One region of the Pediococcus sp. genome, then DNA from elsewhere that is predicted to be linked to it. Evidence: a T-box and tRNA genes for the amino acid it is inferred to sense, from the RefSeq annotation. Region 1 holds a T-box; the other holds one or more tRNA genes.
The links. A T-box is a leader RNA that pairs with one kind of tRNA and senses whether it is charged. The one in region 1 lies ahead of leuS (leucine--tRNA ligase), so its partner is inferred to be a tRNA-Leu.
Positions count from the first base shown of each region.

Region 2: it has a tRNA-Leu gene. The T-box ahead of leuS (leucine--tRNA ligase) is inferred to sense a tRNA for this amino acid. The anticodon was not compared.

Region 1 covers NZ_DOEM01000001.1:224,691-236,679, reverse strand. Annotated here, with positions in the region: gene metK (methionine adenosyltransferase) at 1-653, shown strand, start outside; gene DD627_RS01140 (MDR family MFS transporter) at 713-2,179, shown strand; gene mnmM (tRNA 5-(aminomethyl)-2-thiouridylate-methyltransferase MnmM) at 2,231-2,797, opposite strand; gene DD627_RS01130 (phosphatase PAP2 family protein) at 2,801-3,436, opposite strand; T-box leader at 3,533-3,747, shown strand; gene leuS (leucine--tRNA ligase) at 3,801-6,218, shown strand; gene DD627_RS01120 (putative polysaccharide biosynthesis protein) at 6,460-8,139, shown strand; gene DD627_RS01115 (pseudouridine synthase) at 8,150-8,875, shown strand; gene DD627_RS01110 (NAD(P)H-hydrate dehydratase) at 9,003-9,836, opposite strand; gene DD627_RS01105 (universal stress protein) at 9,968-10,426, shown strand; gene DD627_RS01100 (glycosyltransferase) at 10,595-11,704, shown strand; gene DD627_RS01095 (Cof-type HAD-IIB family hydrolase) at 11,795-11,989, shown strand, end outside.
Region 2 covers NZ_DOEM01000035.1:43,484-62,598, forward strand. Annotated here, with positions in the region: gene DD627_RS08385 (LCP family glycopolymer transferase) at 1-787, shown strand, start outside; gene accA (carboxyltransferase subunit alpha) at 860-1,633, opposite strand; gene DD627_RS08395 (acetyl-CoA carboxylase carboxyltransferase subunit beta) at 1,626-2,426, opposite strand; gene DD627_RS08400 (acetyl-CoA carboxylase biotin carboxylase subunit) at 2,410-3,753, opposite strand; gene DD627_RS08405 (acetyl-CoA carboxylase biotin carboxyl carrier protein) at 3,756-4,154, opposite strand; gene DD627_RS08410 (beta-ketoacyl-ACP synthase III) at 4,168-5,148, opposite strand; gene DD627_RS08415 (PTS sugar transporter subunit IIB) at 5,309-5,809, opposite strand; gene DD627_RS08420 (PTS sugar transporter subunit IIA) at 5,809-6,213, opposite strand; gene DD627_RS08425 (DUF956 family protein) at 6,274-6,645, opposite strand; gene DD627_RS08430 (PTS system mannose/fructose/sorbose family transporter subunit IID) at 6,843-7,760, opposite strand; gene DD627_RS08435 (PTS mannose/fructose/sorbose transporter subunit IIC) at 7,782-8,591, opposite strand; gene DD627_RS08440 (mannose/fructose/sorbose PTS transporter subunit IIA) at 8,619-9,596, opposite strand; gene DD627_RS08445 (sigma-54-dependent transcriptional regulator) at 9,860-12,793, opposite strand; tRNA gene DD627_RS08450 (tRNA-Leu) at 13,014-13,099, opposite strand; gene DD627_RS08455 (SprT family protein) at 13,170-13,625, opposite strand; gene DD627_RS08460 (Tex family protein) at 13,622-15,760, opposite strand; gene DD627_RS08465 (hypothetical protein) at 15,945-16,382, opposite strand; gene DD627_RS08470 (cation-translocating P-type ATPase) at 16,406-19,069, opposite strand.

The sequences.
Region 1 (11,989 bases):
TGACAGTTGAGTATGATGACGATGAAAAGCCAGTTCGTGTAGATACGGTTGTTTTAAGTACCCAACATGATCCTAATGTAACTTTAGAGACCATCCGCAAAGATGTGCTTGAACATATTATTAAACCAGTGATTCCAGCTAAGTTGTTGGATGATAAGACAAAATACTTTATTAATCCAACCGGGCGCTTTGTTATTGGTGGTCCTCAAGGGGATGCCGGTTTAACCGGGCGTAAGATCATCGTTGACACATATGGTGGGTTCGCCCGTCATGGTGGCGGTGCTTTTTCTGGAAAAGATGCAACTAAAGTTGACCGTTCAGCTAGTTATGCTGCTAGGTACGTTGCCAAGAATATTGTGGCTGCTGGTTTGGCTCATAAAGTTGAAGTTCAGTTGGCCTATGCAATTGGCGTGGCTGAACCAGTTTCCGTTTCAGTAGATACCTTTGGGACTGGTAATGTTTCTGAAGAAAAATTAGTTGAGGCAATTCGTAAGATATTTGATCTTCGACCAGCAGGAATCATCAAAATGTTAGATTTACAGCGGCCAATTTATAAAAAGACAGCTGCTTATGGTCATTTTGGTCGGACAGATATCGACTTACCTTGGGAACATACAGATAAAGTTGATGACTTAAAAGAGTTATTGAAGTAATTATTGAAATCTCTTCTGCAATTCGCGTAGAAGAGGTTTTTTAGGTGGAGAGTGAATTAATGACAGCGAAAAAGACAAACGTTACCTTAGTCACAATTGCGATTTTTGTGGCAACATTTTTAACAGCGGTAGAAGGAACCATTGTTTCAACCGCAATGCCGACCATCGTTGGAGATCTTCATGGCGTTAATTTAATGAACTGGATTGTTTCAATTTATTTGTTAACAAATGCAGTTGCTACGCCAATATATGGTAAGCTAGCCGATCTTTTTGGGCGTAAACGAATCTTCATTATTGGCATCATGATTTTTATTATTGGCTCAACATTGAGTGGGACGGCTAACTCTATGCCAACATTGATTGGTTGGCGGGCTCTGCAAGGTGTTGGGGCGGGGTGTATTATGCCAGTTGCAAACACCATTATTGCGGATATCTACCCATTTGAAAAACGAGCCCGTGTCATGGGCTTTAATGGAGCTGCATGGGGGATTGCTGCGATTGTGGCACCGTTGCTAGGTGGATTTATCGTGGACCAACTCACTTGGCACTGGGTATTCTTTATTAATATTCCGATCGGTTTGTTAACCGTTGCAATGATTGCACTTTGCCTGCATGAGGATCCTCACACAGTCTCAACGAAGATCGATTACTTGGGAACTTTGTGGTTAACGATGGCGTTACTTAGTTTGATGTATGGGTTTCAAGTTTTGGGTGAAACCAATTTTACTTGGCAAACTATTGAAACTTGTTTTGCAGTTACCGTTGTTGCAATTTTTCTGTTTATTAGAAGAGAACAAAAGGCCGATGATCCTATTATTTCGTTAAAACTATTCAAGAATCGCACGTTTATTACCCAAAATTTAGCGACCATGTTGGTTTCTGGATTTTTAATTGGTTTTGAAGTTTATATTCCTACTTGGACACAGGGACTGCTTGGTTTGCCTGCTTCCTTGGCCGGTTTTGCAGTCACGCCTAGTTCAGTTATGTGGATTTTTGGGTCATTTTTAGCGGGTAAGTTTATTCTTAAGCTGACACCCAAACAAACCTTGATGATTAGTCTAGCTATTCTGTTTGTCGGAAGTTTGTGGTTAGCGTTATTGTCACAAACGACACCATTTTGGTTGTTCTTTGTTATTTCTACCATTCTTGGTGTGGGATTTGGAATCACGATTACTTCCACAACGGTGACTTCCCAACGATTAGTCGAGGCAAAGGATATGGGTGTGGCGACTTCTTTCAATACATTAGCGCGTACGCTTGGTCAAACGATCATGATGTCCATTTTCGGGATCATCATGAATGGTACTATGAATAAAGGCATTGCCCAACATTTCAATTTGAATTTAGGGATGATGAATAAGCTGATTAATCCGCAAACAGCTTCCTCATTACCAGCTAAATTATTGCCAACGTTGAGAACTATTTTATATCAGGCGTTGCATAACATTTATTTGGCAGGAGTGTGTTTGATTATTTTGGCCATTGTGATAAATGCGATTGATTATCGAAAAAAACAAAGAATTTAAAAAAGTCGACTTTTAGTTGCTGTGTTTAAGCAATTAAAAGTCGACTTTTAGTTATCGTTTTTGAATGGCAAACAAAATTGGTGGGTCATTTTGTTGATTCATAAATTGATAATTTAAAACTTGAAACTCTTTTTGCGGTAATTTTGTTAAAAAAGTTTGGAGATGGTTCAGCTCATCTTTACCACCTGGATGACCATAATAACTGACCAAAATGACTAGTCCTCCCCGTTGCAAAATTTTTAGGCACTGTTCAACAGCTGAAATTGTGGTTTTTGCGTGTGTAATAACGGATTTATCACTACCGGGTAAATAGCCAAGATTAAAAATAGCCGCGGTAATTTGGGTGTCTTCGGGAAGATGATTTGATAAATGTTCATGTCCATCGTGAATTAGGGTAGTTTGATTTAACAACCCAGTTAAAAGCAATTGTGTTTTGGTGGCCTCAAGTCCAGCAGATTGGACATCAAATCCATAAACATGCCCACTTTTACCAACGGCACTGGCCAAGTAGATTGTGTCGTTGCCGTTGCCCACTGTGGCGTCAATCACGGTATCGCCCGGTTGGACAACTTGATCAAGTAACGTGTGGCTATAACGTAATGCAGATTCTAGATTCATTTTTTAAACCTCCGTTTTTGTTGGTAAAATTAAAAATCCTGATAATAAAACGATGGTGGTACCAAATAAAAAGCCCCCAAGAACGTCGCTGGGATAATGAACATTTAAATAAATACGTGACATCCCAATTAAAAGGATCATGCTGATTGCAAACAAATTAACTAAACCGCGTTGCCATTTGGATTTGACGAGGCTTGCAAATATGATCATGATTACGCCTAGAAGAATGATCGTGCTGGTAGAGTGGCCACTTGGGAAACTATAGCCACCGATTGAAATTAGTTTATGCAAAGGGCGAGGCCGTTGTACAAGGAGTTTAATAGCTGTATTTCCTAACGTTCCTACTAAAATGCTAAAAGCCGCAAAACTTAGCAGGCGATAATATTTGACATAAACTAGCCAACCGACAAGAACAAGAGTAAAGCCGATATTTTGCAAAGGATTACCCAAACTCGTAATAAATAAGAAAAATTGGGTTTTAGCGGGTGTTCGATTGTGTTGCATAATTTGCGCAATTGAGTGATCAAAGTTTTGAGTTGCCTGGGTATTTGCAATTACCATCAGCGTAACTATTATAAAGATTATTCCGGTGAGTAAACTGGTTAATAGCCATTCGTGATGTTGTTTATTGGTTTGCATGAATATCTCCCTTATTATTTCAGAATGCGCTTCTAGTATATCAGATTTTTCAAAGGTTTCTTGCATTTTTATGGCTAATTTGATAGGATTAGTCCATTAATGTTAGTTGAAAAGAAGTAGTAAGTGTCAGAGACCTTTCAGAAACTGTGCGGATAATGTGAGCATAGATTGCGAAGACACCGAACTCATCTTTTTAATTTTATTGGTGAAACAAGTAGCTGGTAACGTGAGTTCGCGTTAAGAATTGAAGTGTTCGACTGACTAATTCAATCGTAAATATAGGTGGTACCGCGGAAAATTTCGTCCTATAAGATATTTTTTAATATCTTATGGGACTTTTTTATATAGAAAGGGTGTAGCTAAATTGGCATATAATCACGATATAATTGAACGGAAATGGCAGCATTACTGGAAAGAACATAAAACTTTTAAAACAAATTCGAGGACAGATAAGCCGAAGTATTACGCATTGGACATGTTCCCTTATCCTTCTGGTCAAGGGCTCCATGTAGGTCATCCTGAAGGCTATACTGCCACAGATATCATGTCTCGATTCAAACGGATGCAAGGATTTGAAGTTTTGCATCCAATGGGTTGGGATGCATTTGGCCTGCCTGCAGAGCAGTATGCCTTAAAGACCGGTCACAATCCCCGTGAGTTTACAGCACAAAACATCAAGAACTTCAAACGGCAAATTCGTTCATTAGGTTTTTCATATGATTGGGATCGTGAAGTCAATACGACAGATCCTAAGTTCTATAAGTGGACCCAATGGATTTTTGAACAAATGTACAAAAAGGGTTTGGCCTATGAAAAAGAAACACTTGTGAACTGGGCTCCTGACATGATGGGCGGCACAGTTGTGGCCAATGAAGAAGTTGTTGATGGTAAAACAGAGCGCGGTGGTTATCCAGTTTACCGTGTCCCAATGAAACAGTGGATGCTGAAGATTACGGCTTATGCAGATCGTTTGCTGGATGACTTGGACTTAATTGATTGGCCTGAAAGCATCAAGGAAATGCAACGTAACTGGATTGGCCGTTCAACTGGTGCCAGCGTCAATTTTAAAGTTGACGGGACAGATGATCAAATTGAGATATACACAACCCGTCCTGATACGCTGTTTGGCGCAAGTTACATGGTTATTGCCCCAGAACATGCATTGGCTAAAAAACTAACCACAGAGGCTCAAAAAGCGGTTGTGGAGGCCTATGAAAAGAAGATTGAGACTAAATCTGACTTGGAACGGACCGACCTGAACAAAGACAAAACTGGGGTTTTCACTGGATCTTATGGAATTAATCCTGTTAACGGCGATAAAATACCAATTTGGATTGCAGACTATGTGCTTGCTTCATACGGAACTGGTGCAATCATGGCGGTTCCAGCTCACGATCAACGTGACTGGGATTTTGCGAAGAAATTTGATTTACCAATTACACCTGTTATTGAAGGTGGCGATGTAGAGGATGCTCCTTATACTGAGGACGGTGTTCATATTAATTCCGATTTCTTAAATGGAATGGATAAACAAACTGCTATTGATAAGATGATTGATTGGCTTGAAGATAAAGGGGTCGGTCATAAAAAAGTTAATTATCGTTTGCGAGACTGGATTTTCTCCCGTCAACGTTACTGGGGGGAACCAATTCCTGTTATCCATTGGGAAGATGGCGAAACTACACTAGTTCCCGAAGACGAATTACCTTTAAAACTGCCTGCAACTAAAGATTTACAAACCTCAGGGAGTTACGAAAGTCCACTTGCTAACTTAAAAGACTGGGTCAACGTGGTGGATGAAAACGGCCGTAAAGGTCGCCGTGAAACGAACACCATGCCACAGTGGGCGGGGAGCTCATGGTACTTCTTGCGTTACATTGATCCGCATAATGACGAACGAATTGCCGATATGGATCTTTTGAAGAAATGGTTGCCAGTTGATCTTTACATTGGTGGCGCGGAACATGCCGTCTTACATTTACTGTATGCGCGTTTCTGGCACAAAGTGTTGTATGATCTCGGCGTTGTTCCAACTAAAGAACCATTCCAGAAGTTAGTGAATCAAGGAATGATCTTAGGTGACAACCACGAAAAAATGTCGAAATCAAAGGGTAATGTCATTAATCCAGATGATATTGTCGATCAATATGGAGCCGATACCTTACGCTTATACGAAATGTTCATGGGTCCTTTAACGGAATCGGTTTCTTGGAGTGAAGACGGCATTCACGGAAGTGAGAAGTGGATCGAACGGGTTTGGCGTTTAATGATTGATGAAAACAATCATTTGCGTGATCGGGTGACAACGTTTAATGATGGTAAATTAGATAAAGTTTATAATCAAACGGTTAAAAAGGTGACACACGATTTTGAGCACTTACATTTCAATACTGCAATTTCACAGATGATGGTGTTTGTGAATGAAAGTTATAAGGTTGATGCCTTACCAGTACAGTACATGGAAGGATTTGTCAAAATGCTTTCACCAGTTATGCCCCATGTTGCCGAAGAGTTGTGGCAATTGTTGGGCCATGATGACACAATTACGTATGCAAAATGGCCAACTTACGATGAAGATAAGTTAGTTGAGTCAACTGTTCAAGTTGTTCTCCAAGTCAACGGAAAAGTTCGTTCCCACATCAAAGTAGCTAAGGATACAAGCAAAGCAGACTTGGAAAAGATTGCCTTGGCTGACGAAACTCTAAAAGAATGGATAGATGGTAAAACGGTCCGAAAAGTGATTGCAATTCCTAATAAAATTGTGAATGTGGTTGCTAATTAAGACTTAGAAAAGAGAAAAGTGAAAAAAGGCGGGTAGATTCTGAGCGTAGCCGAAGTTAACATATGGTTCGTTACTTGAACCGTTTGTTGATGTAGCTGAGTGGAAGAGTCTGCCTTTTTTGCTTACATTTAGATCCTGAAAGTTTCTTTATATTTTCTTACGAAATGAATTTAAATTTGAATTGCCCTGTAGTAATGATAAAATGATTAAGATTGAGTATTCGAAAGTAGGTCGATAAATTATGGCTGAGACGCCTCAAGATAAGTCACAGACAACTGATGCGGGATTTCAACCGCTAAGACAAACAAGTAAAGAATCCACTTCAAAAGATAAAATGATTGAAGGCTCAGCCTGGATGACGGCTGGTAGCATTTTTTCACGCTTGTTAGGTGCAATCTACATTATTCCTTGGGTAATCTGGTTTGGCACTATGAGTAATCAAGCGAATGCCTTATTTGCAAAGGGATATAATATTTATAGTTTCTTTTTAATTGCAGCGATTGCTGGGATTCCATCTGCGATTGCCAAACAAGTGGCACATTACAATACAATCAATGAATTTGCAGTGGGCCAACGGTTATATAAACGAGGACTATTGTTGTCCGGCGCTACCGGAATTGTGTGTGCACTGATTTTGTATTTTGGGGCACCATTTCTTTCTAATCATGATCCCAATGTTATTCCGATTTTGCACTCACTTGCCTGGGCAGTTTTGATTATTCCAACGATGAGTTTGACTCGGGGTTTTTTTCAAGGCTATCAGGAAATGGCACCATCAGCAATTTCACAATTTGTTGAACAATTAGCCCGTGTGGCCTACATGTTGATTACGGCATTTCTAATCATGCATGTTCACCATGGTAATTGGGTGAGTGCCGTTTCCCAATCTACATTTGCAGCCTTTATTGGTGCGATTGGCGGGATGTTGGTTTTAGTTTGGTATTATTTCCGTCACCGATCTCGTTTAAGAGAATTGGCCGAGAATAGTAAGCAAGAACTGGCAATCCCGACTAAGCAGTTGTATAAAGAAATTATTGCTCAGGCGACACCATTTATTATTATTGGATCTGCAATTACAATTTTTCAATTAATTGACCAATATACATTTTTTAACATCATGCAACGGGCCTTTGACTATTCGACGACTGTGGTCAACACCTTGTATGCTGATTTTGCGTTTAATTCTAATAAACTCATTATGATTGTGGTTTCCTTAGGATCTGCAATGGCGATTACGGCGGTGCCAATGTTATCTGAGGCTAAAACCCGCGGTAATAAACGAGAAATCAATAATCAGATTACGGATGCTTTACTTTTGTTTTCGTTTTTTATGATTCCTTCAGCACTTGGTATGGCTGCCATTGCCCAGCCTTTGAATACACTTTTTTATCACTATGATGTTGTGGGAACTTTAGTTCTGCAGGCATCTTCATATGTGTCCATTATTTTGGGACTGTTTACGGTAATTTCAGCAATTATGCAAGGAATTTCCGAAAATGTCCGCGCGGTTGGTTACTTTGCGATTGGCGTCGTTGTTAAATTTGCCTTACAATTTCCACTGGTATCTTATTTTGGAGTGATGGGTCCTCTTCTTTCGACGGCGATTGGATTCGGGGTAGTGAGTTGGTTGATTCTACGTCATCTAAATCAAGAGTATGGCATAAGTTTCCATCGTATCAGCAGACCTTTTGCAGGGATCCTCGTATTTAGCGTTTTAACTTTTATTGTGGCGTATGCAACTGTCCACTTGAGCTATTTAGCATTGAACCCTAATAGTAAATTTATGGCTGTTTTCGTATCGGTTTTGGCAGCCTGCTTAGGTGGAATTGTTTATTTATATGCGACTTTAAAAACGAGATTAGCGGATATGATGATTGGCGATCGGGTTGAACGGATTCGAAGAATATTACGGATCCATTAAGGAGCGCGTTATGCGAATTGATAAGTTTTTGCACCAGATGAATATTGGAACACGAAGTCAGGTTACCCAGTTAATTAAAAAGGGTGCAGTTACCTTAAACGCACGCAGAGTACTCACTGGCAAAACGCAATTAAATCCAGGTCAAGATCTGGTAAAATTGGGTGAACGTGAGATTCAATATCAAGTTCATTATTATTATTTGCTCAACAAACCTTTGGGTGTCATTTCTGCGTCAACGGATAACCATCAAAAAACAGTAATGGATTTGTTTAATAAGTCTGATTACCGTTCTGACCTTTTTCCAGTTGGCAGACTTGATAAGGATACGGAGGGACTCCTACTTATTACCAATGATGGCGATTTAGCACACAAGCTGTTATCACCAGCCCATCATGTTAAGAAAGTTTATGAAGCGACAGTAACTGGTAAACTTGATGATCAAGTCATTGAAAAATTTGCTAAGGGGATTACGTTAAAGGATGGGACTGAGTTATATCCAGCCAAACTTGAAATCCTAAATTATAACAAACTTGAAGATACGACTAAAGTTCACGTTCAAATTCAGGAAGGCAAATATCACCAGGTACGGCGAATGTTTGGCGCGATGGGTGAAAAGGTTGTACATCTTCAGCGAATTCAAATGGGGACCTTGGCTATTGATGTTGGTTTGTTGCCAGGTAATTATCGTGAATTAAGTCAAGATGAGGTCGATGACTTATTGGCTTTAACTAAATAAAAACGAAAAGAGGCCGCGCAAAAACATAGGTTTTGCGCGGCCTCTTTCTACTTCTCGAATATTATTGGGCTACTAAAACGTGAAAAAAAGACAGATTTCAGGATATGCTTAAGATCTAATCGTTTTTTTACTCTCGTTTTGAAAAGTTTGCCATTGCTTGCGGAATTTGGTTAATAATCTGATGCGGTAAGGTAACATACTGCGTTTTACCTAATTCATCGGCAATATAACTGTGCAAATAGGTTGCACTGAGGATTGCTTGAATTTCGTGATCTGAAAACTGAACAACAAAGCCACCAATCATGCCGGCTAATGTGTCGCCCATCCCGCCAGTTGCCATTTCAGGACCACCCAGTTTTAATTGATAAACAGTATCATTGGTATAAATTTCAGTGTGATACTTTTTTAAAACAACGGTGGCTTGTAATTTTTGTTGGGCTTTTCGATTTTTGGTTTCGGTTTGTTCAGCAATCGGAATGCCAGACAGTCGTTGCCATTCCATCTCGTGAGGTGTAAAGACGATCTTGGCATCTGGGAGGGATAAGTGGTGGGCAGCTACTAGATCGATCGCAGAACCGTCAATAATCAAATGTTGAGTAGATTGAATGGACTGAAAGACAGCCTGCACAACTTGGAGAGCCAATTTGTCTTCACCTAAACCAGGGCCGATGACAATGCCGTCGACTGTTTTGATTAATTTTTTAAGTTCCGTATCATTTTGAAAATCGATCACCATTGTTTCTGGAAGGCGAGCGTGCAGACTAGCAAAGTTGGTGGAATGAGTGGCAGTGGTTACCAAACCAGTACCAGAATAGACTGCGGCACTACTAGTTAAGATAATCGCACCACCAAATTGAGCATTACCACCAATGACTAATAATCGTCCAAATGAACCTTTGTGCGTGTGAGTGGCTCGTTTTTTTATGGTTTCTGTAACCATTGATTGTGTAATTGTTTTCATAAAATTAGTCCTCCATAAAGTTAGTATAACGAAAAAAATACGATAGTAAAATCAGAAGGGCCTTTTACTATAAGAATTCATAAGCGTTTGCTACAATGAAAATAGATAAACTAGAAAGCGAGATGAGTACCATGCAAAATCAACAATATCAAAATATTTTAGTCGGAATCGATGGTTCTGAAACTTCAATGAGAGCACTAGATAAGGCAATTGATGCCGCAATTCGAAACCAAGCCAAACTATATATCGCGCAAGTTTTAAAACCCCAATTATCAACTGTAGGAAGGGCATCTATAGGGTTTGGCGTCGTTGAAACAGATATAGATGATGAAAGTCGTCTGAAAGAGCAAAAGCAACTTTTAGATGACGTGGTAGCTCAAGCAAAGGACAAGGGTGTTAAAGATGTCACGAGCATTGTCAAGATTGGCAATCCACGAGAAGAGTTAGCTCGTAATATTCAACAAGCACAAAAGATCGATTTAATTTACATTGGGGCAACAGGTGCAAATCGGGTGGCGCAAATGTTTTTAGGATCGAACACAACTTATATTCTAGAGAATTCTATTGCGGACGTTATGGTGGTTAGATAAAAAATTGCCAAACTTGAATTAAGTAAGGTATAGCGAAATAGCTATTTAGGATCGGTAAATGACTGTTCCGCTATTCGTTTACTCAAAAAAAGAGAAACACGGCATTAACTATTAAAATAAGTAAGGAGGCATACTGAGGGAAATCTAAGGACCTTAGTAGACTAACAGATGAAAACATTAATTGTGCTTGAAAATGTGGTAATGGATGGTGTGAAACGTGCGGCAACTGTTTTGGGGAATGCTCTGACTAAATATGCAGATGTGACTTATTATTCATTAGAAAACGTCACGCCTTATTACGAATTAAAAGCCAAACTGGTTGTGGCAAAACGACCAGCCTCCGGACACGTTCTTAATTTTTTTGGTGAAAAACCTTATGAAAATTATCGTGATCAGATCGATGATTTAAGTGAATTTATTGAACAGGGTGGTTTCCAAAGCGTTATTTTAGCTGCCGGATTGACCACAAGTTTTGGTCCGTTAATTAAAAAAAGAATTCCAAATGTTCGAATTGTGGCCTGGATGCACAACAACTATAAGACTTATCTGACTCAATATTATCAACGAATGGAAAAAGAATTTGTGGCTGGTTTGAAACAAGCGGATGCGGTTGTTGTTTTAACAGATTCAGATTTAAAAAATTATCGTCAGTTTAATCCGAATACTGTCAAAATATACAATCCGCTAACTTTGAATCCAGATAAAAAAGCCGATTTAACTTCTCATACAATTGCATTTACAGCACGAATTGCGATTCCACATAAAGGAATTGATTTATTATTGGAGGCTGCTCAGTATTTGCCAGATGATTGGAAGATCGCCATTGCCGGACAAGGAGTGCCAGAGCAGATGGCTTTATTCAGACAACTAGTTGAAAAATTTGATGTGGCAGATAAAATTATCTATCGGGGCGCGCTGAAAGATAAGACGTTACAGGAACACTATGAAACGGCATCAATTTTTGTATCCACTTCGCGGTGGGAAGGGATGCCACTTGTGATTGGTGAGGCCATGGGATTTGGTTTGCCAATTGTCGCCATGGAAAACACGGGATCTGCAGAGTTTCTTGGTCACAATCAATATGGCGTGTTAACGAAACCTGAGGACGTGATGGACTTTGTCAAAGAACTTAATAAAGTCATAATCAGTGAGCCGTTGCGGCATATTTATTCTAAGAAATCATTAGAACGTATTCAGGCGTTTAAGATTGAAACGATTATTAAACAGTGGTTACCGCTTTTAGGCAGTAATTCTGCTGGTTTATCTAAGGCGTTTTAAAAATAATTTTTAAATATGTAAATTAACATTGAAAACGACTTCAATTTTCGATATGGTAAGGTTAGTAAATAAGAAAGTCGATGATCATAAGTGTATAAATTAATCGTTAGCGATTTGGATGAAACGTTACTTGGTAGCGATGGAAAAATCTCTCAAGAAAATATCGAGGCTATTAAAGCAGCCTCCAAAAAGGGAGTTAAGTTCGTGCCCAATACGGGCCGAGGTTTTGCTTCAGTGCAAGTTTTATTGCAAAAATTAGGTCTCTATCAAGAGGCTAATGAATTT
Region 2 (19,115 bases), on a different contig from region 1:
CTATATGACAAGTATTCCGCGTGATACGGAAGTCACCATTAATAACACGACTCAAAAAATCAACGCTGCGTATAATATTGGCGGCGCAACCCAATCGATTAAGACAGTTCAAAATTTACTTGATGTGCCAATCGATTTTTATGTTGTGATGAATATGGGTGGTCTTAAAGAACTAGTTAATTCAGTTGGCGGTGTAGATGTCACACCACCTCTAACCTTTAAATATGGTTCAGCCAACGTGAAAAAAGGTGTTAAAACTCATCTGACAGGTAAAGAAGCCCTTTCTTATTCAAGAATGCGTTACGATGATCCTAACGGTGATTACGGTCGTCAAAAACGACAACGCCAAGTCATTTTGGCCATTGTTAAAAAGGCCCTCTCAATCTCATCAGTCACTCGTTTCCAAAAGATTATGAATTCTATCCAAAAGAACATGAAAACGAATCTAACTTTCAACGATATGTTGGCACTGCGTTTCGCTTACAAGAACGCCTCTCATCATGTTAAGTCTGACACATTGGAAGGAACAAGCGAAACAATTGACGGTTTATCTTATCAAGTTGCTTCCATGGCCGAACGTCGGAAAATTTCAAATAAGATTCGAAAAGAATTAGGGCTGTCCAAAACTAAAAAGCTCACAGCTTCAAGCTCAAGCACAGATACAACCAGTTCATCGACTAGTGAGCAGAGTTCTGCCAGCACATCGACTAGTACTAGTACTGACTCATATGGATATAGCACCTCTAGCAGTGACAGTTCTTATACAGGCGCCCCAACTAGACCATAACGTTTAACCAAACAAAAAAGAGAAGCACTTCAACTTTTATTGAAGTACTTCTCTTTTTTTGCTTGAAATAAGCTATATTTGCGTAATATTTTCAAATTTCTTAAACCGTTGCGTCTTTAACTGCAAGCCATTCAATTTCTCTAGTTCGTTCAAAGAATTTACTATAGCTTTATCTATCCTGTCCATCAAAGTATTCGACGGGGACTCCACTACTATCTGATCTACTAACCCGATTTCTTTTAATTGCTGAGCAGTCATTGGCATAAACTCACTGGCATCTTGTGTTTTGTTCCGGTTTTTTAAAATGGCTTGTACCGCTTCTGGTGAAGCCACCGAAAACAAAGCATTTTCCAGCATTAAAATTTGATTGACATTACTAAACGCTAACGCACCTCCACTATGGCCTTCACCTAAAAATAAGGCAACGTTAGGCACGCTTAGCTGACCCATTTTTAAAATAAGATCTGCAATTGCCTCACTTTGTCCATGTTCTTCTGAAAATGCACTGGCATCTGCGCCAGGCATGTTGATGAGTGAAATAACAGGCCGTTTAAACTTCTCCGCCGCTTCAACGACTCGTAATGCTTTGCGGTAACCAGTCACACGCACAGCGCCACCATTTAATTCGCGCCGTTGCTGAATGTTGCTTCCCCGATTAATTCCCAAAACATTCACTGGTTGTTTGTGAAAGAGCCCAATTCCAGCAGTTAATGCTGGATCATCTCCCAGCAACCGATCCCCGTGAACTTCAAAAAAATCTGAAATTAATTGCCTGATAACTTGCCGGGCCGTCAAACGATTGGGTGAACGAATTAACTTAATTTTTTCTTCTAGCGTTTTAGTCATGAACATCATCCCCACTATGTAAACGCAACAGCGTAATCAACTTAGTTCTCATATTCTCACGTGCTACAACTTGATCCACCAACCCATGGGTCAGCAAATCTTCTGCCGTTTGAAAATTCTCTGCAGGCTTTTCATGGGTGGTTTGGCCAATGACTCTTTTCCCAGCAAAACCAATTTGAGCGTGATCCTCTGCCAGAACATAATCTGCTTTAAATCCAAAACTTGCGGAAACACCCCCCATCGTTGGATCAGTTAAAACGTTAATCACAACATGTTTGGTTGTTTCCAAATCTGGCCACTGATTTAAGATTGTGTTCATCTGTAGTAATGAAAAAATGCCTTCTTGCATTCGAGCTCCACCGGAAGCAACGAAAAAAATCAATGGTAATTGTTGTTCAATTGCAATTTGCATGATTTGTTTAATGGCACTACCTACCGTTGTGTTCAAAGTTCCCATCATGAAGTGACTGTCCATCACACCCATTGCTACTGGAAAGCCACCAATATTGGCGATCCCAATTTTAATAGCCTCTTCGTCATCAGTTGTAGTTTTTGCTCTTTTTAATTTTTCCGAATAACCTGGAAAGTTCAAAAAATTAGTTGTCTGAAACTTCAAATCAATTTTTTGCCAACTCCCAGCATCTACTGTGATTTTTAATCGTTGGTCAGCTGTTAATCGTTGCAGGACACCACAAAATGGACACCGAAAATCCGGTGCCCACTGTAAATCATGCACATGTTTCCCACAATGTTGACAAACTTGCCAACTATTTTCTTCAGGCATATGACTCATGATTTGATTCCTCCATCAGCTTACCTACTGAATGAATATCGTACTGATCCGTAACAAATTTTTGACTGGCCACCACGCGTTTTAATTCAGTTAAATTTGTTCCAATACCACAAACTTCTACTTGGGATAAAGCCTTTTGCATTTGTCGAATCGCCTGATCCCGATCTGGAGCATAAACAATAATTTTTGCCAACAAGCGATCATAAAACGGGGTGACTTTATCACCACTCTGCAAACCAGTATCCACACGAACTCCCGTTGGCATTAAAAATGTTTGCAACTTTCCCGTCTCAAAGACAAAATTTGTCAAATCGTTTTCTGCGTTTAATCGGCATTCAATGGCATGACCATCAAAAGTTACATAGGAAAATCCTAAAGAATTATGTGCCGCAGCTTTTATTTGGGCTTGAACAATATCAACACCACTGGTTTCTTCAGTGATACTATGTTCCACTTGTAAGCGGGTATTCATCTCCAGAAAATAAAACTGGTGTTGAACCAACAAAAATTCGACTGTGCCAAGACTTTGATAATTGGCATCATCCAATAACTGGTGGACCAGTTTGTAAAGTTCTTGGCGCTCTGGTTTTGTCAGTACACTAGCATTACTTTCTTCAATAATTTTTTGGCGATGACGTTGTAAACTGCAATCCCGATCACCTAAAATTAAGAGTTTATCCGGTAGTCCTAACACTTGAACTTCAATATGACGAGCATCTTCAAAATCCCTTTCCAAATAAATCGACCCGTCTAAAAAGGAGGAATCTGCCTCTTCTTTCACAATTTGATATTTAGCAAACAACTCTTTGGCAGAATGTGCCATGCGAATTCCCTTACCACCCCCGCCATGACTAGCTTTCAATAATATTGGATACCCTAGCTTGTTTGCTTGATCATACAACTGAGTCTCACTAGTAATCATGCCTGAGCCTGGAATAATGGGCAATCCCCGCTGTTTAGCAATTCTTCGTGAATTTGTTTTGTCTGAAAAATCATGAATAAGACTAGCTTGGGGACCAATCCACGTCATACCACATTCTTCACACATTTGTGCAAACAGCTCATCTTCAGATAAAAAACCATATCCTGGATGAACTGCATCCGCATTTGTATTGATTCCGGCCATTAGAATTGCTTCTCGATTAAGATAGGAATTTTTTGCACTAGCTGGGCCAATGCAGACAGATTCATCAGCAAGCCTTACAAATTGTGCTTGTCGATCGGCTGTTGAATATACAGCCACAGCTACGATATTCAATTGATGGCATGCTTTAATGATACGCACGGCAATTTCGCCACGATTCGCAATCAATACTTTTTTAAACATAATTACTTATCCTTTTTTATTGATAATAATGGCTGGTCAAACTCAACTGAATCACCATCTTGAACCCTTACGTCATCAATTAGACCACCACGCGGACTAGTGACATCATTAAATAATTTCATACTTTCAATTTGAGCGACGACATCACCGGCACTCACTTTCTGGCCATTTTTCAAAGGTGTTTCGAAGTGCACAATTCCCACCATGGGACTTTTAATGACAAACTCATCAGAAGTTACATCCCTTTGACTTTGCTCTGGTTTAACTGAAACCATTTGTTTAGTTGTGGCATCAAACCCCTTTTTTACATGAATTTTAGTTTGGTCAATTTCAAGTTCTACCTCACTAAAATTCATTTGTTCTAATTTATCTAATAATTTATTGAGATCTTCTAACTTCAATTCTGATAACCTCCTAGAAGCTAATCAACATGCTCGCATAATCGAGACCAGCCCCAAATCCAGTTAATAAAACCTTTTTTGACCGTTTTGGATCACGTTTTAATTGATCTAAGGCCATTGGTATTCCAGCTGATGAGGTATTGCCATACTCCGTGACATTGACCGGAAACTTAGACATTGGAATTGCCAATATATCGCTAATTTTTTCGATAATCCGAAGATTGGCTTGATGACAAATAACCGCGTCAATTGTATCCGCGTTTAACTGATTCTTACTCAAAATTTGTTTCATTTGCGTCGGCACAGTTTCAGTCGCAAATGAAAATACGGACCGCCCATCTTGATAGAAGGCATCTAGTTTTGGATAGTTAGTTGCTGCTATTTCTTGAATGGGAGCAATTCTGCCACTGTGAATGGTTTGATGTTGGCTTCCAACACTCTGCAATTTTTCATCAACAAAAAATTCTTCTTCAGGGTTTCCCGTCACTTCTAAAAGTGCGCCACCAGCGCCATCCCCAAAGAAGACTGCGGAAGTTCGATCTGTGAAATCCATCACCTTAGAATTGGTTTCGCCACTTATAACGAGTGCATTGTGGTACCGGCCAGATCTTAAGAACTTTTCGGCTGTACTTAATCCAAATACAAAACCAGCACAAGCTGCTGAAATATCCATTGCAAACGCATTGTTAGCTCCAAGCTTATCCTGAACAATACAAGCTGTTGCTGGCGTTAAACTATCAGGTGTGATTGTTGAAACCAAAATCAAGTCAATGTCTGTTGCTTTCAACCCACTCTTATTTAAAAGTTGGTTTCCCACCTGCACACATAAATCAGATGTGTTCTCATTATGCATGGCAAAGTGGCGCGTTTGAATTCCTGTATGCATCTGAATCCATTCATCGCTAGTATCCATAATTTTGCTTAATTCAAAATTATCGACAATTCGTTCAGGAACGTAATGCCCCGTTGCTGCAATCTTAACATGTACCGTCATTCTTTCATTCCTCACTTAACCTATTTTCTTTATTTTACCAATCTTTTTGGGGATTGGCGAATTTGAAGAAATTCCCATGTAAATCTTTATAATAAATTAGCTTTTCAGCAAAAAAAGACTGTCTCAGTAAGTCACTCCCTCACTGACACAATCTTCATCACTACAACTTGTTTTTTTCAAGCATTGGCAAGATATCTTTCTTTCCATCACTCGGTACTTTTTGAGCAAACACATTTAATCCCAACTCAGTCAAGGAACGAATGGCATCTACTTCTTTTTCACCGACTGCAATCGTATCATTTAGCATGGTCATGCCTTCAGAAAATGCTAAACTGCCCACATCGATACCCAACGCATGCAAATCAACACCACCCTTAACTAAACGCAGCATATCTTGCATTGTTTCCGTCAACAGTAGAACCTTAAATGAATCAAACATTGGCTCTTGGTAGAGACGCAACATTTTTTCAATGGTGATCACATTTGTAGGAACTCCCATTGGCGACGCCTGTGTAATTAACGTCTTTCGGAGCTCGTCATTTGCCACTGTGTCAGAAACCACTAAAATGCGATTAGGATGCACACTTTTAGTCCATGAGGTAGCAACTTGTCCATGTAACAGCCGGCTATCCACTCGCGCTAATAATATTTCCATTGGCATTATTTATCGCCATCTTGAATTTCTAAATGACGAACCCCTGCTTTAGCAGTTTTTTCCAAGTGATTGACAACAGTGTCAATTGATTGATCACGAACAGTGTATGCTTCAACTAACATTGGTAAATTCAGACCCGCAATCAAGGTCATTCGGCCTGCATTTTCCGCCACAATCTGTGTGGCCACATTAAATGGTGTCCCACCATATAAATCAACTAAAAATACAATCTGATCTTCCGAAGAAAAATCAGCCACACTTTTTTTGTACTGTGCTTCTAATTCTTCCGGATCTTCATTTGGCTGAAAATTAATTGCCTGAACCTCTTCTTGTTTTCCAAAAATCATAAATGAAGAATTCATGATACTTTCAGCAAAATCGCCATGTCCTGCAATAATATATGCAATCATAAAAATAAGTCCCCTTTTATTTAATCAAACACATTTTGAATGATGTGGTCTACTTAACCTCTACCTGCGACTTTTTCTTGTAAAGAGTCGTTTAATGATATCCCACATACCCAAAGAACGCACAATATGACTGGGATCAATATACTTACGAATAGCACGTAAAACCTTTTTGGGATCCTTTGCGGAAAATGAATAGGTTCCGTTTTTCTTTGTTTTAATGGCAAATCTTGGAATCCATTTACCCTTAAAAATAACCGAAACGATGACGTAATCCACTTCGGCCCACGGAACTTGAACAAATTTCCGAACATCGCGATCATTAAAGAATTCAAATCCGTGATTACCAATCATAATTTTCCCGTAATCGGTCATCCCCAAAAATGAGGTTCCTTCCATAACTAAATCAACTTTTGTATTAATTGATTGTGGCATTTAAATTTACTCCATTTCTTCCTCTTAATGACCATAATTATAAGGCGTTTTGCTAATTTACGCAAAACAATCAATTAACGATCAAAAAACTTAAATTAAAAAAATAAGTAAAATCATTTCTGACTTTACTTATTCAAGATCTTCATTCATATTCTGAATGTTAATCATCAGGTTATATCTGTTAAACTAATTTAATTTTACATTAAACCAATAATATGGAATACAACACCGACAACGAATAATCCAAGAATAACAACCAATGGAGAAACTTTCTTCTTTAATAACCACATACATAAGAATGTTAGCAAAACTGCGGCTAATCCTGGAATCAAAAGATCCAAGTTATCTTGCAAAGTAGTCACTTTATCAATTGTTAAGGACCGACCAGCGGCTTGTTGAATCAAAGCTTCTTTGACTCCAGCAAATCCGGATGGAAGATGACTCCAGTCAATATAAGCACCTTTAGCCTGTTTAACTGTTGAGACAACGGGCGTGAACTTAACCACAACCCACCGGTTAATTAAGGCACCAATGACAAACATACCAACAATGGAAGCTACTTTGGTAACATTTTGTAAAAGACCACCAGATAAATCTTTAGTGATTTCACTACCTGCACGATAACCAAACTCTTGTGTGTACCACATGAAGCCCATACGAATGACGTTCCATACAACGAAATACAAGATAGGTCCCATAATATTGCCACCCATTGCAAGTGAAGCTGCAACGGCACCAATAATTGGTTTTACAGTGTACCAGAACACAGGATCTCCGATACCAGCAAAGGGTCCCATCATACCAACTTTAACGTTTTGAATGGTTGCATCATCAATTGGTGCACCATTTGCACGATCCTCTTCAAGAGCCATCGTAACACCGATGATTGGTGAAGCTAAATATGGATGAGTGTTAAAGAATACTAAATGACGTTTTAATGCTGCTGAACGTTCTTCTTTTGTTTTATATAAGCGCTTGATCATTGGGATTAGTGAGTAACACCAACCACCATTTTGCATACGTTCATAGTTCCAAGAACCTTGAATGAAGGTCTGACGCAACCAGATCGAAATGTGATCTCTACGTGTTAATTTTAATTGTTTATTATCAGCCATTTTGTGTTATCCTCCTTTTCCCTAATAGTGATCTATGATATCGCCGACTGGATCACCAGTGTTTGAACCACCGCCGTTATTGTTAGAACCACCTTGTTGAGAAAGTGATAAGTAGATAAGAGCAAGTGACAAACCAATAGCACCAAGAGCAATGAGAGTTAATTCACTAATGGTTGCTAAAACAAATCCAATGGCAAAGAATGGCCATACTTCACGAGTTGCAATCATGTTGATAACCATAGCATAACCTACGGCAACAACCATACCACCACCAATTGCCAAACCATCTGTCAACCAACTTGGCATTGCATCTAGCATTCCTTTAACGGGACCAGCACCAACGGCTAAGATTAAAGCTGCAGGAATTGCAATACGCACACCTTGCATACATACAGCGAATAATTGCCATCCTTCAACACCGCGAATACTTCCACGTTCTGCAGCAGCATCCATCAAATGAACGACAGCAGTTGCAATGGTACGCACGATAATTGTTAATAATAAGCCGGCAACTGAAAGTGGAATAGCAATAGCAATAGCAGATGGAACTCCGGCTCTGCCTTGGCCACCAAGAACTAAAATAATTGCAGAAGCAACAGATGCTAAAGCAGCATCAGGCGCAACAGCAGCACCGATATTTGCCCAACCTAAAGCGATCATTTCAAGTGATCCACCTAAGATCATGCATGGAACTAAGTTACCTGTTACTAAACCAATTAAGGTACATGCAATAACTGGTTGATGAAAATGAAATTCATCCAAAATTCCTTCCATACCAGCTAGAAATGATACAAAAATCACTAATATCACTTGAATAGCATTTAATGTCATGATTATTCCTCCGTTTTTTCTTGAATATTAAGCTTTCTTCTGTTTGTTTAACTCACTTTGTGCTTTTTGAAGAATATCTTCCATGTTACCCTTTGAATCAGTTGGGACTTTACGAACATCGAAGTCGACGCCGTCTTTTTTCAACTTAGCAAAGGTATCAATATCATTTTGATCAAAAGCCAAAACTGTATTTGGTTGAACTTTACCAACTGAATGTGACATTGAACCAATATTCAATGTCTTCAAAGGTACGCCACCCTCAATTGCTCTAAGGGCATCTTGAGGTGTTTCAAAAAGTAACAAGGCACGTTGGCCACCAAAATGTTTGTCATCTTTTGCCAATTTAATCATTTGATCAATTGGCACAACATGAGCTTTAACACCAGATGGTGCAGCCTGTTGGATCATACTCTTACGCAAATCATCGTGGGCAACGTTATCCGAAACGACGATAATTCGAGTAGGGTTGGTAGTCTTTGTCCAAGCTGTTGCGACCTGACCATGTAACAAACGTGAATCGATACGTGCTAAAACGTACTCAAGTTTACCAGGTGCTCCTGCATTTGATGGTTGTGCGGAAGCTGCAGCAGCCTTTTCTTTAGGCTGTAATTCTTCTGGACGAACTTTAACGCCTTCAACACCTGTTTCGATAATGTGTGCTGCAATATCACGGGCACTATCCATAGACATTCTTGAAGCATATGCCTCAATTAACATTGGTAAGTTCAATCCGGCAACAATCGCCCATTTGTCTTTGTGAGCTTCAAACAAGTTATTTACTTGATTGAAAGGTGTTCCACCCCAGAGATCAACTAAGAACAATACCTCATCTTGGTTTTCGAAAGAAGCAATTGCCTCTTCCAATTTTCCTTTAATATCATCGGGTCCTTCGCTGGGTTTTAATGTAACGGCCTTAACATCCTTTTGTTCTCCGAAAATCATTGAACCGGATTGTAAGATCCCATTGGCGAATTCACCATGACTAGCAATGATAATCCCTACCATTTTTATACCTCCTATTATGATTGTTACAGTAAACAAAAATATAACGAATAATTTCTTAATAACCTGTAACTAAATTTATCTGTTGGACAGACATTGACACTTAAGTACAAGACCATCATTATTTGCACTCACTTATATATAAGCAAAAACCGTGCCAAGATACACTAGATGAAAACGCCTACTTTAAAGCAATTAAAAATAACACACAAGATTGATACACTACTTATGTATCAATCTTGTGTGTTATTTAGTCCGTTAACCATCTATTTTCGGGCTAGCGTTGCATTTCCAGAAACAGGCTGATCCGGATTTTCTTCCTTAGTCTGCCAAGTTTCTAGAAGTTTAACAATGTAGTAAACTTCCTCAACTGGTAAATCAATCCGAATTCTCCGAAGATGGCTCTCATTAACGGCTTCAACCGCTGGATACCATTCAGATTTACTCAATTTTTCCAATTCTGCTTTTGGCGCGGAAATTTCCCCTTTGGTAACGGTTCGTTCAATCGCACCAGCGATATGCATGATCAGATTGATTTTAAAAGATTCGTTAAATTTCTTTTGTGTGTCACTTTGTAGCTGATCAATGTATTGCCACAGAACATCCGTAATTTTGTGGGGATTAATAAAAGTATAAAATTCGTCCAAATATTGCCAACAAAGTTCTTTAGTCAACTTTACGTCTTGATGATCTTCAATTGATTGAATTGAGTCCCGTTCAACCACTTTATTAATGAAGGCCTTACCGCCACCTTGAAGAACTTTTTGTAATGGCATAAATGGTACCTGAATATTAGGATGGGTAATCCCAGTGGTTGCAATCACCTGATACTTAGCTTGGATTTTTTTCAGATGATGATCCATTCCAACCAACGAAATTGGGATCACCTTAATATCATCAATCAAATTTTCAACCAATAATTGATCTAAAATGTTTTTGATCTTTTTTGCTGTCCCTTCACCAGTTGAACAAATTGCCACAATTGCTTTAGGTTGCATAGTTCCCGGCACAGGTTTTTCCGATAAATCAACGTGTTTTTCTTTCTGTTCTGTAGAAACATTAATCCGTGAGTAACCATGAAATTCACGCAACTCTGAATAAATCGCCGCCAAATCGGTATCAATAAAGGATGCCTTGCGCGCAGCTTCCAAGACCATGGCTGTGGTCACCATATCAATCACTTTGACTGGAATATGGGTTTCATCGGTAATCTTATTTCCAAACGTGCTTAGCGAACCCATATCAACTAAAAGCAACACACCGTTACCCTCATCTGCTCGTTTGACACAGTCCACAATTTCTTTATAGGCTGTTTGGGGCTCCATATCTAATGGCATATCGAATGATTGAACGGAGTTATCCGATAATAATTGGGAAACAACCTGAACCATGGAAGTCGCCGTGCTGCTTCCATGTGCTGCAACGACAATGCCCACCTTACCAGAAGTTGGTGCAATTTTTAAAGATACCAATAGAATTGCCAAATAATAACTTTCCGACTCTGGAATTGGGACATTGTACCGATTTTCTAACTGCGTTTTAATTTCTTGAGCTACTTTCATTTCATTTGGATAATCCTCCACCATCGCGACCAAATCTTTACTCATGGTCCGCATCGGCTTCCCAGACTGAATCCGTTTAATGAAGGAACTAATATGCAAGCTCATGGCATAAAGGAAATTATCGCGAAAACGATAGTTCAATTCCTTTTCAATCTTAGTCTGGATCTCTTTTGTGAAGTCAATGATATTTTGGTCCACAATTTCGGCCAATTTAGCTTCTGCCCGCATATCATCTTCATCCGGTGAAAATGTTTTTAAATGAAGATTAATATCCGTTTTAATAAAATGATTAATGTGATCCTGATCTAAGCCTTGCTGCCGCAGTAATGTGGCTTTATCTCCAATAATTTCATATAAATTATACGGTAATTCATAACTATCGTTCCGGTTGGTCAAAACGTGTGTATCAGAATCCGGTTGAATCGTCATGTAAGGTTCCAATAATTTAGAAATCTCACCAGAGTCACGACGATTAGCAGCTAAATGAACTAAACCGTCCTTAATATTCGGTGGTAAATCGTCCACCGAAATCATGATTTCACCCTTATTCTCAATATTATTCAAAAATCCACGCGCACAAACCAACTGAATATTAGACTTTAACTGACCCACGTTTCCATAAGTGACACTGCCCAACAAGGACTGTACAACATCTTCCGTTAAAGTAATTTGTTTGTGTGTCCGATTGGCTTCAATACTTAATAAAGCCTTCAAAAGTTCAATTCGTTCCTTTGCACTTCGCTTGTTAAATGCTGGTAACTGAATTGTAATCGGAATTCGACGAACAAACGTCTTTAGAAGCGAGCTTTCAGGATCTTCAGTTGTGGCACAAACTAACCGCACATTTGCATGATGTATCTTTGAAGTTTCGCCAAGTTTGCTGTAGGTTCCGTGATCCATGAAATAAAAAATCATTTCTTGACCTTCAGGTGGCAACCGGTGAACTTCATCTAAGAAAAGCATCCCGTTATCTGCCTCTTGAATCAAGCCGTCTTTATCTTCATTAGCGCCGGTAAACGCGCCCTTCACATAACCGAATAAATGCGACATTAATAACTCTGGATTATGTGAATAGTCAGCACAGTTAAACGTAATTAACTCATCTGTTTTTTTAATCAGCTGCTGTTGTTTGGCAAATTCAAACATAGCATTCGCAAAATAAGTTTTCCCAGAACCGGTTGGACCAATCACTAATGTATTCAAACCACGCGGGGGGTATAAAATGGCTGCCTTAGCCTGCTCAATTTGGTTGTGCATACTGGAACTGTTGCCAATCATGTGTTCAAACACATCGCTAATTTCATTAATGGGGTGTATTGTTTGCTCTGAAATTTCACGCTTTTCAAGGCCACTATGAATGCGCCGTTTTCCTTCTGCCAAAGGAGAGGTTACAACTTCTTTGACCCCAGCTTGATTTTCTTCCACTAAACGACAGTATCGTACTGGTCGTCCAGAAATCTTGGTCAGTTTGTTTTCACGAACCAGCTGATTTAATTCCTTGCTCACATTAGAACGAATTAAATCCAACGCATTGGCAACTTCCTCAGTTGTTACAGCGGCACCCTCGCTCAATTCTGTTACCGTACTACCAGTTGTTTTTTCTGAAACAAATTCATAAATTCGATCTTTTCTTTTCATATGATGACCCTCATCTTTTGATACTGTGTTGATACACTTGCACAAGACAGTATCAGTTTAGCATACTGTGTCAATTAATACAGAAATTAACCTTTTCAAGATTTATAACGCTTACTTAACCAATCTTACGACACAAAGTTAATTTTTAAATTTTGTGTATTCCTATTTTTGGCGAGAAAAAAAGTAAGGAATAAATTCCTTACCTTTTTAAAACCTATTATGCACCCAAGAAGATTCGAACTTCCACCGGGAGAACTCCCGACAAGATCCTTAATCTTGCGCGTCTGCCAATTCCGCCATGGGTGCAACAAAACTATTACCTAAACTATATTAGCAAAAAACGGTAATAGTTACAACCTTTTTCCTTAAAATCACGTTAACTTGCTTGAACAAGTTGCAATCTACCCCCACATTTTCCACACCGATATTTTTTCAAATCAATGTGTCGTTGACGCGGATAACGAAGACCACATTGCTGACAAACATAAATCAATCGGACTTTCTTTCGGCTTTTTACAGGGCTTGCTGGAGCGAAACGCGAGCCACCGACCTGCCGCAATAAGTGCCTAAACGTAGCATCCCGATGCTGATAGCCTTGATGCGTCAGGTGCAAATGATAGTGGCACAATTCATGTTTTATAATGCCAATTAAAGTCGGTAAATCATGTTCTGATAACATCCGAGGATTAATATCAATGTTGTGGGTCTGTAACTGATAACGACCACCTGTAGTGCGCAAACGTGAATTAAAGTAGGCTTCATGCGTAAATTTTCGGTGAAAATCAGTTTCTGAAACTTCTTCCACTAATTTTTGTAATTCATAATCTGTCATTTACTTGTTGCGTCAGCCGGATCTAACATGGTGAGTTGAATTCGATGTCGGTCTAAATCAACACTTTCAACCCAAACGGTGACGACATCACCAACTGAAACAGCTTCACCTGGATTCTTAATAAATTTCTTGGTTAACTTAGATACATGAACTAGCCCATCTTGTTTAACCCCGATATCGACAAAGGCCCCAAAATCAACCACATTTCGAACCGTCCCTTGCAGTTTCATCCCTACCTTTAAATCCTCTAAAGTAAGCACGTCGCTTCTCAACAGCGGAGCAGGCATACCATCGCGCAAGTCGCGCCCTGGTTTTTCTAATCCGGCAATAATATCTTGAAGGGTTTCGACACCAATCTCTAAGTCAGCTGCTGTTTGGTTAAGATCTAACTGTTTAAATGCTTGTGCAGCTTCTGGAGTCCCAATCTGATCCAAACTTAACCCAACTTCAGTTAATAACTTTTTAGCAGCCTTGTAGCTTTCTGGATGAATGTCTGTATTATCAAGCGCATTTTTCCCCTGAACAATTCTTAAGAAACCAACTGATTGTTCATAAGCTTTCGGTCCCAAACGAGGGACTTTCTTTAATTGATTTCGAGCTTCATAACTGCCGTTTTCATCACGCCAGTTCACAATATTTTGGGCAGTTGTTTTGGTCAAACCAGAAATGTGTTCCAACAATTGAGGACTGGCTGTGTTTAAGTTGACCCCCACTTGGTTGACGGCCGTTTCAATCACTGTATCTAATTGACTGGTTAATTCTTTTTGGGGCACGTCATGTTGATACTGACCAACCCCAACTGCCTTAGGGTCAATTTTAATTAATTCCGCAAGGGGATCCTGAAGACGTCGCCCGATACTAATGGCGCTTCGTTCCTCAACATGTAATTCAGGAAAGGCATCCCGAGCAGCCTTACTTGCTGAATAAACTGATGCTCCAGCTTCGTTTACAATCACATAATAAATCTTCCGATCAATCGTTTTTAATACTGACGAAACGAATTCTTCAGATTCACGACTAGCTGTTCCGTTTCCAATGGCAATCATCTCAACGTGGTAGTCTTCCAAAAATTGTTTGAATTCTCCAGCAGCCGCCTGCCGTTTAGTTTGTGAGGCAGGTTTATGCGGATAAATCACCTTTTTCGCTAAGAACTTCCCGTTAGGATCCATGATAGCTAACTTACAGCCTGTTCGGTAAGCAGGATCAAATCCCAAAACCACTTTTCCTTTAATTGGTGCTTGCATCAACAAATGGTACAAGTTCTCGCCAAACACGTTGATTGCCTGTGTATTAGCTTCTTCACTTAATTCATTTCGGAGTTCACGCTCTATTGCGGGGCCGATAAACCGCTTGTAAGCATCCTCATAAGCATCTTGAAGTTGCGTCACTGCCGGCCCTTCATGACTGCCAATAATCCGAAAATGTAAATACCGCATGATAGCGGCTTCATCAACTTTAATTTGGGCTTTTAAAACGCCCTCTTTTTCGCCTCGGTTAATGGCTAAAACACGGTGTGACACCATATTAGAAAGAGATTCATCAAATTCATAATAAAGTTGATAAACGCCTTCTTCATCTTTTTCTTTTCCCTTAGATTTCACTTGAGAAACAAAGCGGCCATTTTTACGGGTGTAATTTCGAATCCAATCTCGGAATCCAGCACTATCACCAAAAGCTTCCGCTAAAATTTCATGGGCACCGGAAAAAACATCTTCAACAGTTGTGACCTTTTTGTCGGCATTAATGAATTCACTGGCCTTAGCTGTCAAATCACTCTGAGGAAAGGTCATCAGCCAAAAAGCAAATGGTTCAAGTCCTTTCTCCTTGGCAATCGTCGCTTTTGTCCGGCGCTTTTGCTTGTATGGTAAATACAGATCTTCCACCGTTTGTAATTTATCTGCTGATTTAATTTGCTTTTCTAAATCTGGTGTCAATTTACCCTGTTCAGAAATGAGTTTTAAAACATCATCCCTTCGTTTTTCTAGCGTTTCTGCTTTATTATAGCTTGTCTGAATTTGACGAATCTGGACTTCATCTAAACTGCCCGTTCGCTCTTTTCGATAGCGCGCAATAAAAGGAACTGTATCGCCCTCATCCAAAAGATTCAATGCTGCATGAATCTGTTTTGGCCGCATATCTGATAGTTGTTTTTCAACAATTTTTACAATTCGATCTTCCAAAAAATTCACTCCAAACTAATCATTTCGTTCTCAACAACACATAGTAATAAGTATAGCATACAGGCCCATTCATTCTATTTTCCATTTTCACTATACAAAAAAACTAGGAATTTATTTTTCCTAGTTTTTGTTGGTTATTTTAGCCCATCATCATTGCCATAATACGATCAAAGGCTTTTGAAACGGCATCCATATCCTTATCCTGAGCCTGTTCTGCTTTACTAAACTGCTCAGAATCAATCTTTTTATTTGCTTCATCAATGCTAGTTAGCATTAATTCACAATCCTGGGCATACGTCTCATAAGCACTAGTTAACTGCTTATGGCGTCCTAAAATTTGAACTGGTGGTTTTGCTTTTTTTAAAGTTTCGACATTTTGCTTATACAGATCAACTGCTTTTTTGAAAATGGTGACAATCTCATGTAGGTCACGATCACTTAAAGGATCAATTCCCTTTAAAGCTAATGTTTTCTTGAAATCTTGAAAATGAGGATCAACCTCTTCACCCATTTGTTCAGACGATTCCATTACCCGATTGAGCAAATTAGCATACCCTTGCGGATTACTTTTACGCATTTTAATATCTCCAATTCTAATTATTAGCGAGCTGCAAATCTTCGTTGGAACCATTTCACGATTTCAACAATTACAATAATTGATAATGAAGCACCACCAACAATTGCCCACTGGTGCAGATCCAAATGACTCACGTGGAAAATATCATTCAAACCAGGAACCACTATGGTAGCGGCCAACAATATAAACGATACCACAATTGACCAATTAAAGAATTTATTTTTCAAAGTAGTTGCACTAAAAATTGAGCCATGAATGGATTTTGAGTTAAAGGCATGGAACAACTGAATTAACCCTAATGTTGCAAATGCCATGGTCAACGCATCTGCATGTGCCTGAGCATAAGAAGCATGCACCGGATACAAGATGGCAAGACCATAAACTGTCAAGGTAATCAGTCCTTCTAACAGTCCTTGATAAATCACATTACTTGCGACCCCACCAGACAAGAAGTTGCTTGCTCTTCCTCGCGGCTTTCGTTTCATCACATTCTTTTCTGCGGGTTCCAATCCCAACGCAATTGCTGGGAAGGTATCAGTTACTAAATTAATCCATAAAATGTGAACTGGCGCAAGAATTTGCCAACCCATCATTGTCATGACAAACAACGTCAAAACTTCACCCAAGTTTGCAGACAAGAGATACTGAATTGCTTTTTGAATATTGGCAAACACTTTTCGTCCTTCTTCAACTGCCACCACAATTGTTGAGAAGTTGTCATCTGCCAAAATCATATCACTGGCACCTTTTGAAACTTCGGTACCTGTTATCCCCATGGCAACCCCAATATCAGCCTGCTTAAGGGAAGGCGCATCATTCACACCATCTCCGGTCATCGCCACAACTTTGCCTTGTTTTTGCCAAGCATTTACAATTCGTACTTTGTGTTCAGGGGCCACACGCGCATAAACCGAATACTGGTTAACTTTTTTAGCAAAGGTTTTATCATCCATTTCATCCAATTCAGTTCCAGATATAACTGCTTGATCATCGCCTTCTTCAATAATACCCAAACGTTTGGCAATTGCCGCCGCAGTATCGCGATGATCACCTGTAATCATTAATGGGCGAATTCCAGCCTGTTTAGCTTCTTCCACAGCCTGTGCTACTTCAGGACGTTCGGGATCAATCATCCCGATTAGGCCAGCAAAAATTAATTCTTGTTCGACCACTTCAGACGCCAAGGTTGCTGGGATTTCATCCACAATTTGATATGCAAATCCCAGCACTCTAATCGCCTGGGTTGCCAATTTATGGTTTGTGTCCAAAACAAGTTTACGCTCGGCGTCATCCATTGATTTGATTTCTTCGCCCTCTTCAAACAATGTTGTTCGTTGTAGTAATTCATCTGGGGCACCCTTGACCGTTTGTAAAAATCGTCCATCTTCCAATTGATTATATGTGGACATCAATTTACGTTCAGAATCAAATGGGACTTCGGCAACTCTTTTTTCTGAGCTAATTAATTTTTCGACATTTTCATGTTTATCCAAATTAAATTGAATTAAAGCCGTTTCGGTAGGATCACCAATCAAACCTTCTTTAGTTTGTTTGGTATCATTATTTAACACCATTAACTCAAACAAATGGTTGTAAGGATAATCTTTTGGATCGACATCCGCGGTGTCTTTCAATTGATTATTCACAAAAACTTTTTCAACAGTCATTTTGTTTTGGGTCAACGTTCCCGTTTTATCAGACGCAATGATTTGGGTCCCACCCAAAGTCTCAACGGCTGGTAATTTTCGAATGATTGCATGTCGTTTGGCCATTCGTTGCGTACCTAATGCTAAGGTAATCGTGACAATGGCTGGCAAGCCTTCAGGAATAGCAGCAACGGCTAAAGAAATTGCCGTCAGCAACATATTAATTAGGCTTTCGTTTCCCCGAATCATCCCCACCACGAAAACAATGGCTGCAATCACTAAAATTAAACCAGTTAAAACTTTACTCAGCTGCGTTAAATTGTGCTGCAGCGGGGTTGTCGTTTCTTCGGCATTGTTGATCATATCTGCAATTTGGCCAACTTCAGTATGCATCCCAGTACCAACAACCACGCCACTACCACGACCGTACGTGACATTACTATTCATGAAGGCCATGTTAGTTTGATCACCGATTGGCAACTTACTATCCTTTAAAGCTGCAATTTGTTTTTCAACTGGGACAGACTCACCAGTTAAGGCGGCTTCTTCCATTTTTAAACCAGCAGACTCAATTAAACGCAAATCGGCAGGAATAATATCGCCAGCTTCCAGCAAAACAATATCGCCAGGAACCACATCTTCGCTCTTGATAGTTTCTACTTTTCCGTTTCGTTTAACATGAGCTTGAGGCGCGGAAAGTTCCTTTAAGGCCGCAATTGCCTCTTCAGCTTTTGTTTCCTGAAAAACACCAAAAATCGCATTCAGCACAACCACCAGTAAAATGATGATGGCGTCAACGCCTTCACCCACAAACACGGATACTATGGCCGCCGCAATCAATACAATGATCATTAAATCTTTAAACTGAGCGATGAACTTTTGTAAGAGACTTGTATTTTTCTTAGTCTCTAACTGATTAGCGCCGTGCTTGGTTAAACTTTCTTGGACTTGTGCATCGGTCAATCCTTCTGGAGAACTGCCTTGAGCTTTCAGCACATCTTCCACGCTCTGGTTGTAGTAATTAACTTTTGTAGCTTTCATGTGTTCCTCCTTATTTTTCGACACACAGGGGCTTTTTAAAAAAAGA